Regions from separate parts of the Aeromicrobium sp. Root236 genome, predicted to be linked through region 2. Evidence: predicted binding sites of a transcription regulator. Region 2 holds the regulator's gene; the other holds the start of a gene.
The links. The regulator HrcA, encoded in region 2, represses chaperone genes, less so after heat shock. The targets are predictions, from matches to a motif close to TTGGCACTCGNNNNNNNCGAGTGCCAA.

Region 1 (4,209 bases), 2.3 Mb from region 2:
CCGGGCGGGATCACGGCGCCCAGGTCCGCGATCGCGTAGTGAACCCTGAAGCCGTCGCCCACCCGCTCGAGGAACATCGCCTGGTCGAGGTCGCGTGCGCCGGGCGGATCGATCGTGACGAACGGGATCGTGGTCGCGTCCTCGACGTCGGTGCGGGCGGCCTCGGCGATCGTGGTGGCCTCGGCGGCCACCTCGGGCGGGAAGCTCGCCGTCTCGGCAAGCGTCGGGAGGTCGAGCTCGGCGCGTACGCCCTCGAAGTCGTGCGGCGATGTGCTCACCCGCATGAATCTAGCCCGAGGGGCGCGCACCTCGCCGGTCGAGTAGGAGGCCGCCCGCGGCCGGCGTATCGAGACCACGGGAGTCGATATGCTCGCGCTACCCGACACCGGCGCAACAGCTCAGAGAACGAGAGAGACGGATGGCTCACCCGAGCCATCCGTCTCTCCTTGTTACCTACTCCGGATCAGTGGTTGTGTCCGGCGTGCGCGTCCTCGGCCTCTTCGGCCGGCTTCTCGACGACCAGGGTCTCGGTCGTCAGCAGCATCGCGGTGATCGACGCGGCGTTGGCCAGCGCGGAGCGCGTGACCTTGACCGGGTCGAGGACACCCTGGGCGACCAGGTCGCCGTACTGCTCGGTGGCCGCGTTGTAGCCCTCGCCGCTCTCGCGGACCTTGTTGACGACGACCTCGCCGGAGACGCCGCCGTTGCGGGCGATCCACTCGAGCGGGGCGTCGGCGCCGATGCGGACGATGCGGACACCGACCGCCTCGTCACCGGTCAGGCCCAGGTTGTCGTCGAGCACCGAGACGGCGTGGACGAGAGCCGAGCCGCCACCGGCGACGATGCCCTCCTCGATCGCCGCGCGGGTCGCCGAGACGGCGTCCTCGATGCGGTGCTTCTTCTCCTTGAGCTCGACCTCGGTGGCAGCGCCGACCTTGATGACGCAGACGCCGCCGGCGAGCTTGGCGAGACGCTCCTGGAGCTTCTCGCGATCCCAGTCGGAGTCCGTGCTCTCGATCTCGGCCTTGATCTGGCCGACGCGACCGTCGACCTCGGCCTTGTCGCCGCCGCCGTCGATGATCGTCGTGTCGTCCTTGGTGATGACGACGCGGCGAGCGGTGCCGAGCACCTCGAGGCCGATCTGGTCGAGCTTGAGGCCGACGTCGGGGGTCACGACCTGCGCGCCCGTGAGCGTCGCGATGTCCTGAAGCATGGCCTTGCGGCGATCACCGAAGGCCGGGGCCTTGACGGCCGCCGAGGTGAACGTGCCGCGGATCTTGTTGACGACGATCGTCGACAGCGCCTCGCCGTCGACGTCCTCGGCGATGATGAACAGCGGCTTGCCGGCCTGGACGACCTTCTCGAGGATCGGCAGCAGGTCGCTGACCGACGAGATCTTGCCCTGGTTGACGAGGATGTAGGGATCGTCGAGGACGGTCTCCATGCGCTCGGTGTCGGTCACGAAGTAGGGCGAGAGGTAGCCCTTGTCGAACTGCATGCCCTCGGTGAACTCGAGCTCGGTGCCCATGGTGTTGGACTCCTCGACCGTGATCACGCCGTCCTTGCCGACCTTGTCGAAGGCCTCCGCGATGAGCTGGCCGATGACGCCGTCGCGCGACGAGACCGTCGCGACGTCGGTCATGTCCTTGATGTCGTCGACGTCGCGGGCGACCTCGTGCAGGCGCTTCACGACGGCCTCGACGGCTGCCTCGATGCCCTTCTTGAGGCCGACCGGGTTGGCGCCGGCCGCGACGGCGCGCAGGCCCTCGTGGACCATGGCCTGGGCCAGGACGGTCGCGGTCGTCGTGCCGTCACCGGCGACGTCGTTGGTCTTGGTGGCGACTTCCTTGGCCAGCTGGGCGCCGAGGTTCTCGAACGGGTCGTCGAGCTCGACCTCACGCGCGACGGTCACGCCGTCGTTGGTGATCGTGGGGGCGCCCCACTTCTTGTCGAGGACGACGTAGCGACCCTTGGGGCCGAGGGTGACCTTGACGGTGTTGGCGAGCTTGTCGACGCCGCGCTCGAGCGAGCGGCGGGCGTTCTCGTCGAATTCGAGGATCTTGGGCATGTCAGCTTCTTTCGAAAATGTGGGGGTGCGACTGGGGTGGCGTACGTGAGAGGCCCCGGCGCCCGCGGAGGGGCGCCGGGGCGTCAGATCACGAAACGACAGCGAGGACGTCGCGAGCGGACAGGATGAGGTACTCCTGGCCGTCGTACTTGACCTCGGTGCCGCCGTACTTGCTGAAGATGACCTTGTCGCCGACGGCGACGTCAAGAGGAACGCGGTTGCCGTTGTCGTCGACCCGACCGGGTCCGACAGCGATGACGTTGCCCTCCTGGGGCTTCTCCTTGGCAGTGTCCGGGATGACCAGACCTGATGCAGTGGTCTGCTCGGCTTCGACAGCCTGGATGACCAGGCGATCCTCGAGCGGCTTGATGGTGACCGACACGTGTCGACCTCCCCTTTCAGGCGGTGGAACGGTGGACGCTGGTGGGCACGCCGTCGCGGGGGTCGTACTCACCGATGCTTGGCACTCTCATGGCGAGAGTGCCAATACGAAATCTAGCACTCGCCCTCAACGAGTGCTAGCGGCCCCGGCTCCGCGCCGTCGAGTCACGACATGGGCGGCAGGTGCATCGCGGCAAGCCTCGCCGGGTCGCGGAGCGACAGGATCTCGACGATCCGGCCGCCGACCACGGCGCACGCCATGACCGCGAACGGCTCACCGCTCGGGGTCCGCGCCACGACTCCGGGCTCGCCGTTGACGAGCACCGACTGCGCGACGACGGGGCCACTGGCACCCTGCGCCGCCTGGCGCGCGACGTCGGACGCACCGACCAGGGAGGCCGTCCCGTCGGGCGACTGGTGGCGCCAGGTGACATCCGGATCGAGGAGCCTGAGCAGATCAGCGAAGTCTCCGTCCCGGGCCGCTGCGAGGAACGCGTCGACCACCGCGGTCCGGGCCCGGCGATCCGGGGTCGGCGCACCCCGCACCTTCCGGCGCGCCCGGCTGGTGAGCATCCTGGTGGCCTCGACGGTCCGGTCGAGGATGGCCGCGATCTCGGTGAACGGCACCGCGAACAGGTCGTGCAGGACGAACGCGAGGCGCTCGGCCGGCCGCAACGTGTCGAGCACGACCAGCATCGCCAACCCCACCGAGTCGGCGAGCAGCGCGTCGTCCTCGGGCCCGGTCGCGGGATCGGTCACGACGACCTCCGGCAGCCTGTCGTCGAAGAACGTGACCGGCCTGGACGTGCGCGAGCGCAAGGCGTCGATGCAGACCCGGCTCACGACTGTGGTCAGCCAGCCGCCGAGGTTGTCGATCGAGCCGGCCTCCTGCCGGGCCAGACGGAACCAGGCTTCCTGCACGGCGTCCTCGGCGTCCGACTGCGAGCCGAGCAGGCGATGGGCCAGCGTCACCAGGCGTGCGCGCTGCTCCTCGAACGCCGCCGCCAACGGCTCGTCGTGGGTCGATCCGGTCATGTCGTCACCTCACATCGGACATCTCGTCATAGGTGATGACGGATCCGACACGACCCATGTAACCAATCGGCGCGGAAAACCTGGGTCCGGCCCCTTGGCCGGAACACGGCAGACTGCTCCCCATGGATCTGGCGACGTTCGAGCAGCTGCTGTCCCCCGCGGGCCAGCTCCTGCTCGCCGACGTCGCTCAGCGGGCCGGCGTCGAGTCGGACCTGGCGCTGGGCACCCGGCTGCGCAAGACGTACGCGCCGGCGCTCGTCGCGGCAGCGGTGACCCAGAACCACCTGCGCGGCAGGGCAGCGACCAAGTTCGGCGCGGATGCGGCCCGGATGTACTTCACGCACGACGCCCTGGAGCAGTCGACACGGATGCCGGTGGCCACGCACCGCGCCGAGCGACTCGCGTCCACCGGGGCCACGCACGTGGTCGATCTCGGCTGTGGCATCGGAGGCGACCTCGTGGCGCTGGCCCGCGCCGGACTGCGGGTCCGCGGGGTCGAGCTGGATCCCGTACGGGCCGCGGTCGCCGCCGCCAACCTGCACGCGCTCGGGCTCGACGGCGAGGTCATCTGCGCCGACGCCCGCTCGGTCGAGATCGGCGCCGACGAGGTCGCGTTCATCGACCCGGCACGCCGGGACGGCCGCGGACGTACGTTCTCGGTGTCCGACCTGCAACCGCCGTGGGACTGGGTGAGGGAGCTGCTGGCAGGTCGCGCCGTGGCCAAG
Region 2 (4,209 bases):
CTCGCCGACGGCACCGAGACGCGTACGCGCGTCGAGCTGGCCGGACCGAAGCCCGAGGACCTCGCCGACCTCGTCCGCCAGCTCATCGCCCACCGTGGTGAGCAGCTGACGGTGGAGACGTCGGTCCAGAGCCAGGCCATGGCCGACGGAGCGTGCCTGCCGGGGCCGGACGCGATCATCGCCGGCCCGGACTTCGCCACCTGGCTCGCCGAGCAGGACTAGCCGGGCGGCCAGCCGAGCGCGCGGCCGGCCAGCACGTGGGCGTGGCAGTGGAACACCGTCTGGTGGGCGTCCGCCCCCGTGTTGAAGACCAACCGGTAGGACCCGTTGCCCTCGGTCTCGGCGATCTGCTTCGCCTCGGCGAGCAACGCGATCGTGGCCTCGGCATCGGCCGCCGCAAGGCTGCCGATGTCGGGCTCGTGCCGCTTGGGGATCACGAGCACGTGCGTCGGCGCCTGCGGGTCGAGGTCGCGGAACGCCACCGTGTGCTCGGTGGTCGAGACGATCTCGGCGGGTATGTCGCCCGCGACGATCTTGCAGAAGATGCAGTCCGGATCTGAGGTGCTCACTTGAACGCGTCCTTGATCTTGCCGAAGACACCCTTGTGGTTGTTGGCGATCAGGGCCTCGGGACGCTCCTCGTCGCGGAGCTTGGCCAGCTGAACGAGGAGCTCCCGCTGCTCGTCGTCGAGCCGGGCGGGGGTCTCGACGATGACCTGGACCTTGAGGTCGCCACGACCGGAGCCCCGCAGGCGCGGCACGCCGTGGCCCTTGATCGTCAGCGTGTCGCCGGACTGGGTGCCGGGCGCGACGTCGAGCTCGACCGTCGTCGACCCCTCATCCGGTTCGGGCAGGTCGGCCTCGAGTGTCGGCAGGTCCAGGTGCGTGCCGAGCGCGGCCGCCGTCATCGGCACCGTGATCTGGCAGAACAGCTGGTCGCCCTTGCGCTGGAAGACCGGGTGGCGCGCGACGTTGATCTCGAGGTAGAGGTCGCCGGCCGGCCCACCGCCGGGTCCGACCTCGCCCTCGCCCGACAGCTGGATGCGGGTGCCCTGGTCGACGCCGGCCGGGATCGTGACCGAGATCGAGCGGCGCGAGCGGACCCGTCCCTCACCCGCGCACTCGGGGCACGGCTCGGGGATGACGGTGCCGAACCCGTGGCACGTGGGGCACGGGCGCGACGTACGGATGTCGCCCAGCAGCGAGCGCTGCACGTGCTGGACGTCGCCGTGTCCGTGGCAGGTGCGGCAGGTGACGGGCTGTGAGCCGTTGGCCGCCCCGCTGCCCTGGCACGTCGTGCAGGTGACGGCCGTGTCGACCTTGATCTCGTGGGTCACGCCGAACGCCGCCTCGGCGAGGTCGACGTTGAGCCGGAGGAGGGCGTCCTGGCCACGCTGCGTGCGGGGCCGGGGGCCGCGACTGGCGTTCTGGCCGAAGAACGCATCCATGATGTCGTCGAAGTTGAAGCCCTGGCCGCCGAAGCCGCCGCTGCCGTGGGCGCTCAACGGGTCGCCGCCGCGGTCGTACGTGGAGCGCTTCTGTGGGTCCGAGAGCACCTCGTAGGCGACCGTGACCTCCTTGAAGCGGTCGGAGGCGTCCGGCTCGCTGTTGACGTCGGGATGCAGCTGGCGCGCGAGCTTGCGGTACGCCTTCTTGATCTCGTCGGCGGTCGCTTCGCGCCCGACACCGAGCGTTGCGTAGTAGTCCTGGGCCATCAGTCGTGGGGTTCCTTGATCACGTGGGTTCAGTTGTCGGCCAGCATGCGGCCGACATAGCGGGCGACGGCGCCGACGGCGGCCATCGTTGCGGGATAGTCCATGCGGGTCGGCCCGACGGTGCCGAGCGTCGCGAGGGCCTGGTCGTCCAGCCCGTACGCCGAGGAGACGACGGCCGTGCTCGACAGGCTCTCGTGGCCGGTCTCGCTGCCGATGCGCACCGTGAGACCACCGGTGGCCTCACCGAGCAGCTTCAGCAGCACGACCTGCTCCTCGATCGCCTCGAGGACCGGCTTGATCGCGGTGTCGAAGTCGCTGCCGAAGCGTACGAGATTGGCCGTGCCGCCGACCGCGATGCGCTCGTCGGAGCGCTCGTTGGTGAAAGTCTGCGACAGGGTCGTGACGATCGACGTGACGATCGGGCGGTCGTTGGGGGCGAACGTCTCGATCATGTCGGCCAGCCGCAGCGAGGCCTCGGGCAGCCGCTGGCCGACCGTGGCCTGCGTGATGCGCGACCGGACGTCGCTGACGAGCTGCTCGGAGGGGGTCTCGACGAGCTCGATGATGCGCTGCTCGACCCGGCCGCTGCTCGTGATGACCACGAGCAGGACGCGAGCACCCTCGAGGGCGACGACCTCGATGTGGCGCACCGTCGAGCGGGTCAGCGAGGGATATTGCACGATCGCGACCTGGTTGGTGAGCTGGGCCAGGACGCGCACGGAGCGCTGCACCACGTCGTCGACGTCGACCGCGCCGGTCAGGAACGTCTCGATGGCCCGGCGCTCGGCCGGCGACAACGCCTTGACCGTCGCGAGCCGGTCGACGAACATCCGGTAGCCCTTGTCGGTCGGGATGCGGCCGGCGCTGGTGTGGGGCTGCATGATGTAGCCCTCGTCCTCGAGCGCGGCCATGTCGTTGCGGATCGTGGCCGGCGAGACCCCCAGGTGGTGCCGGTCGAGCAGCGAGCGCGAGCCCACGGGCTCCTGCGTCGCGACGTAGTCCTCGACGATGGCTCTCAGCACGTCGAGACGGCGGTCGTCAGACATCCGATCCCCTCTCCGCGAGCCTGCTGGCACTCTCCCTGGTCAAGTGCCAGTCTAGCGATGTGCGGGGAATCCAGACGAATGACGACGGCACGATCATGGTCGAGGGCGCCGAGCGCACCCTGACCTACGCACCCCGCCTCGTGACCCTCGACGACGGCACCACCGTGGCGCACGAGTCACAGGGCGGCGAGATGACGTCGGTCTGGGCTGCCGATCTCGGCGGTGACTGGTTCGTCGAGGTGGCTCACCTGGGCGACGGGCCGGTCGGTGGCGAGCTCGTCATGACCGCGACCCACATCGGCCTCGACGAGACCGTCCGCTACGTCACGATCGGCGACCTGTGGGCCGACGAGCTGCCCTCGGTCGTGCCGCCGAGCTGGCCCGTCGCGGTCGACCTCGCGCTGGGCCTGATGGAGGGCGAGGTCCACGTCGTCGGCGCCGACATCACCAAGGACGACGTCGAGACGCTGCACCAACGACTTCTGGGGGCTCTTCATGGTTGACCGCTACGGCACCGACGTCCTGTCGAACGACTGGCGCAAGCCGCCGCGCGGCCGCACGACCGACGTCGTCGTCGAGCACGGCATGGTGGTCGAGGACGCCACGACCGGCTTCTGCGGCGAGGTCATGATCATCGAGAAGGACCTCGGCATGATGATCCTGGAGGATCGCCGGCTCGTACGCCGGTCGTTCCCGTTCGGGCCCGGGTTCCTGCTCGACGGCAAGCCGGTCAACCTACGCCCGCCGTCCGCCGCGACCAAGGCCACCTCCGGGCGTACGGCGTCAGGCTCGCGAGCGGTCGCCGGCGCCAAGGCACGCGTCGCCCTGCCGAGCCGCATCTACGTCGAGGGACGCCACGACGCCGAGCTCGTCGAGAAGGTCTGGGGCGACGACCTGCGCATCGAGGGCGTGGCGGTCGAGTACCTCGGCGGCATCGACGACCTCTCGTCGATCGTCGACGAGTTCGCTCCGGGGCCGGACCGTCGGCTCGGGGTCCTGGTGGACCACCTCGTGCCGGGGTCCAAGGAGACCCGCATCGCACAACAGGTCTCCGGTCGCCCGCACGTCCTCGTCGTGGGTCATCCGTACGTCGACGTGTGGCAGTCGGTCAAGGCCGACCGGCTCGGCATGGCCGCATGGCCGGTCATCCCTCGCGGCACGGACTGGAAGCACGGCATCTGCGAGGCGATGGGCTGGCCGCACCGCGACCAGGCCGACATCTCCCGGGCGTGGAAGCACATCCTCGGCCGGGTCGACTCCTACGCCGACCTCGAGCCGGCGTTCCTGGGACGGGTCGAGGAGCTCATCGACTTCGTCACCGCACCTACGGCTTGATGTCCACGACCTGCTGGTGGAGCAGGACCGAGCTCGCCCCACGGGTTCCCTTGACGTTGGCGCCGTACAGGTAGACCGTGTGCTGCCCCGTCGGCATCGACGAGCTCGTCCAGA

Region 1: the regulator HrcA is predicted to act here: its motif matches at 2,564-2,590, upstream of groES (co-chaperone GroES).

What each region holds. Positions count from the first base shown of each region.
Region 1 covers NZ_LMIS01000001.1:1,601,207-1,605,415, forward strand. The annotation lists gene ASE12_RS08025 (RNB domain-containing ribonuclease) at 1-278, opposite strand, end outside; gene groL (chaperonin GroEL) at 464-2,068, opposite strand; gene groES (co-chaperone GroES) at 2,157-2,450, opposite strand; gene ASE12_RS08040 (sigma-70 family RNA polymerase sigma factor) at 2,615-3,484, opposite strand; gene ASE12_RS08045 (class I SAM-dependent methyltransferase) at 3,607-4,209, shown strand, end outside.
Region 2 covers NZ_LMIS01000001.1:3,864,455-3,868,663, reverse strand. The annotation lists gene ASE12_RS19365 (SDR family oxidoreductase) at 1-222, shown strand, start outside; gene ASE12_RS19360 (HIT domain-containing protein) at 219-569, opposite strand; gene dnaJ (molecular chaperone DnaJ) at 566-1,714, opposite strand; gene hrcA (heat-inducible transcriptional repressor HrcA) at 1,744-2,760, opposite strand; gene ASE12_RS19345 (hypothetical protein) at 2,820-3,263, shown strand; gene ASE12_RS19340 (DUF3097 domain-containing protein) at 3,256-4,095, shown strand; gene ASE12_RS19335 (CHAP domain-containing protein) at 4,085-4,209, opposite strand, start outside.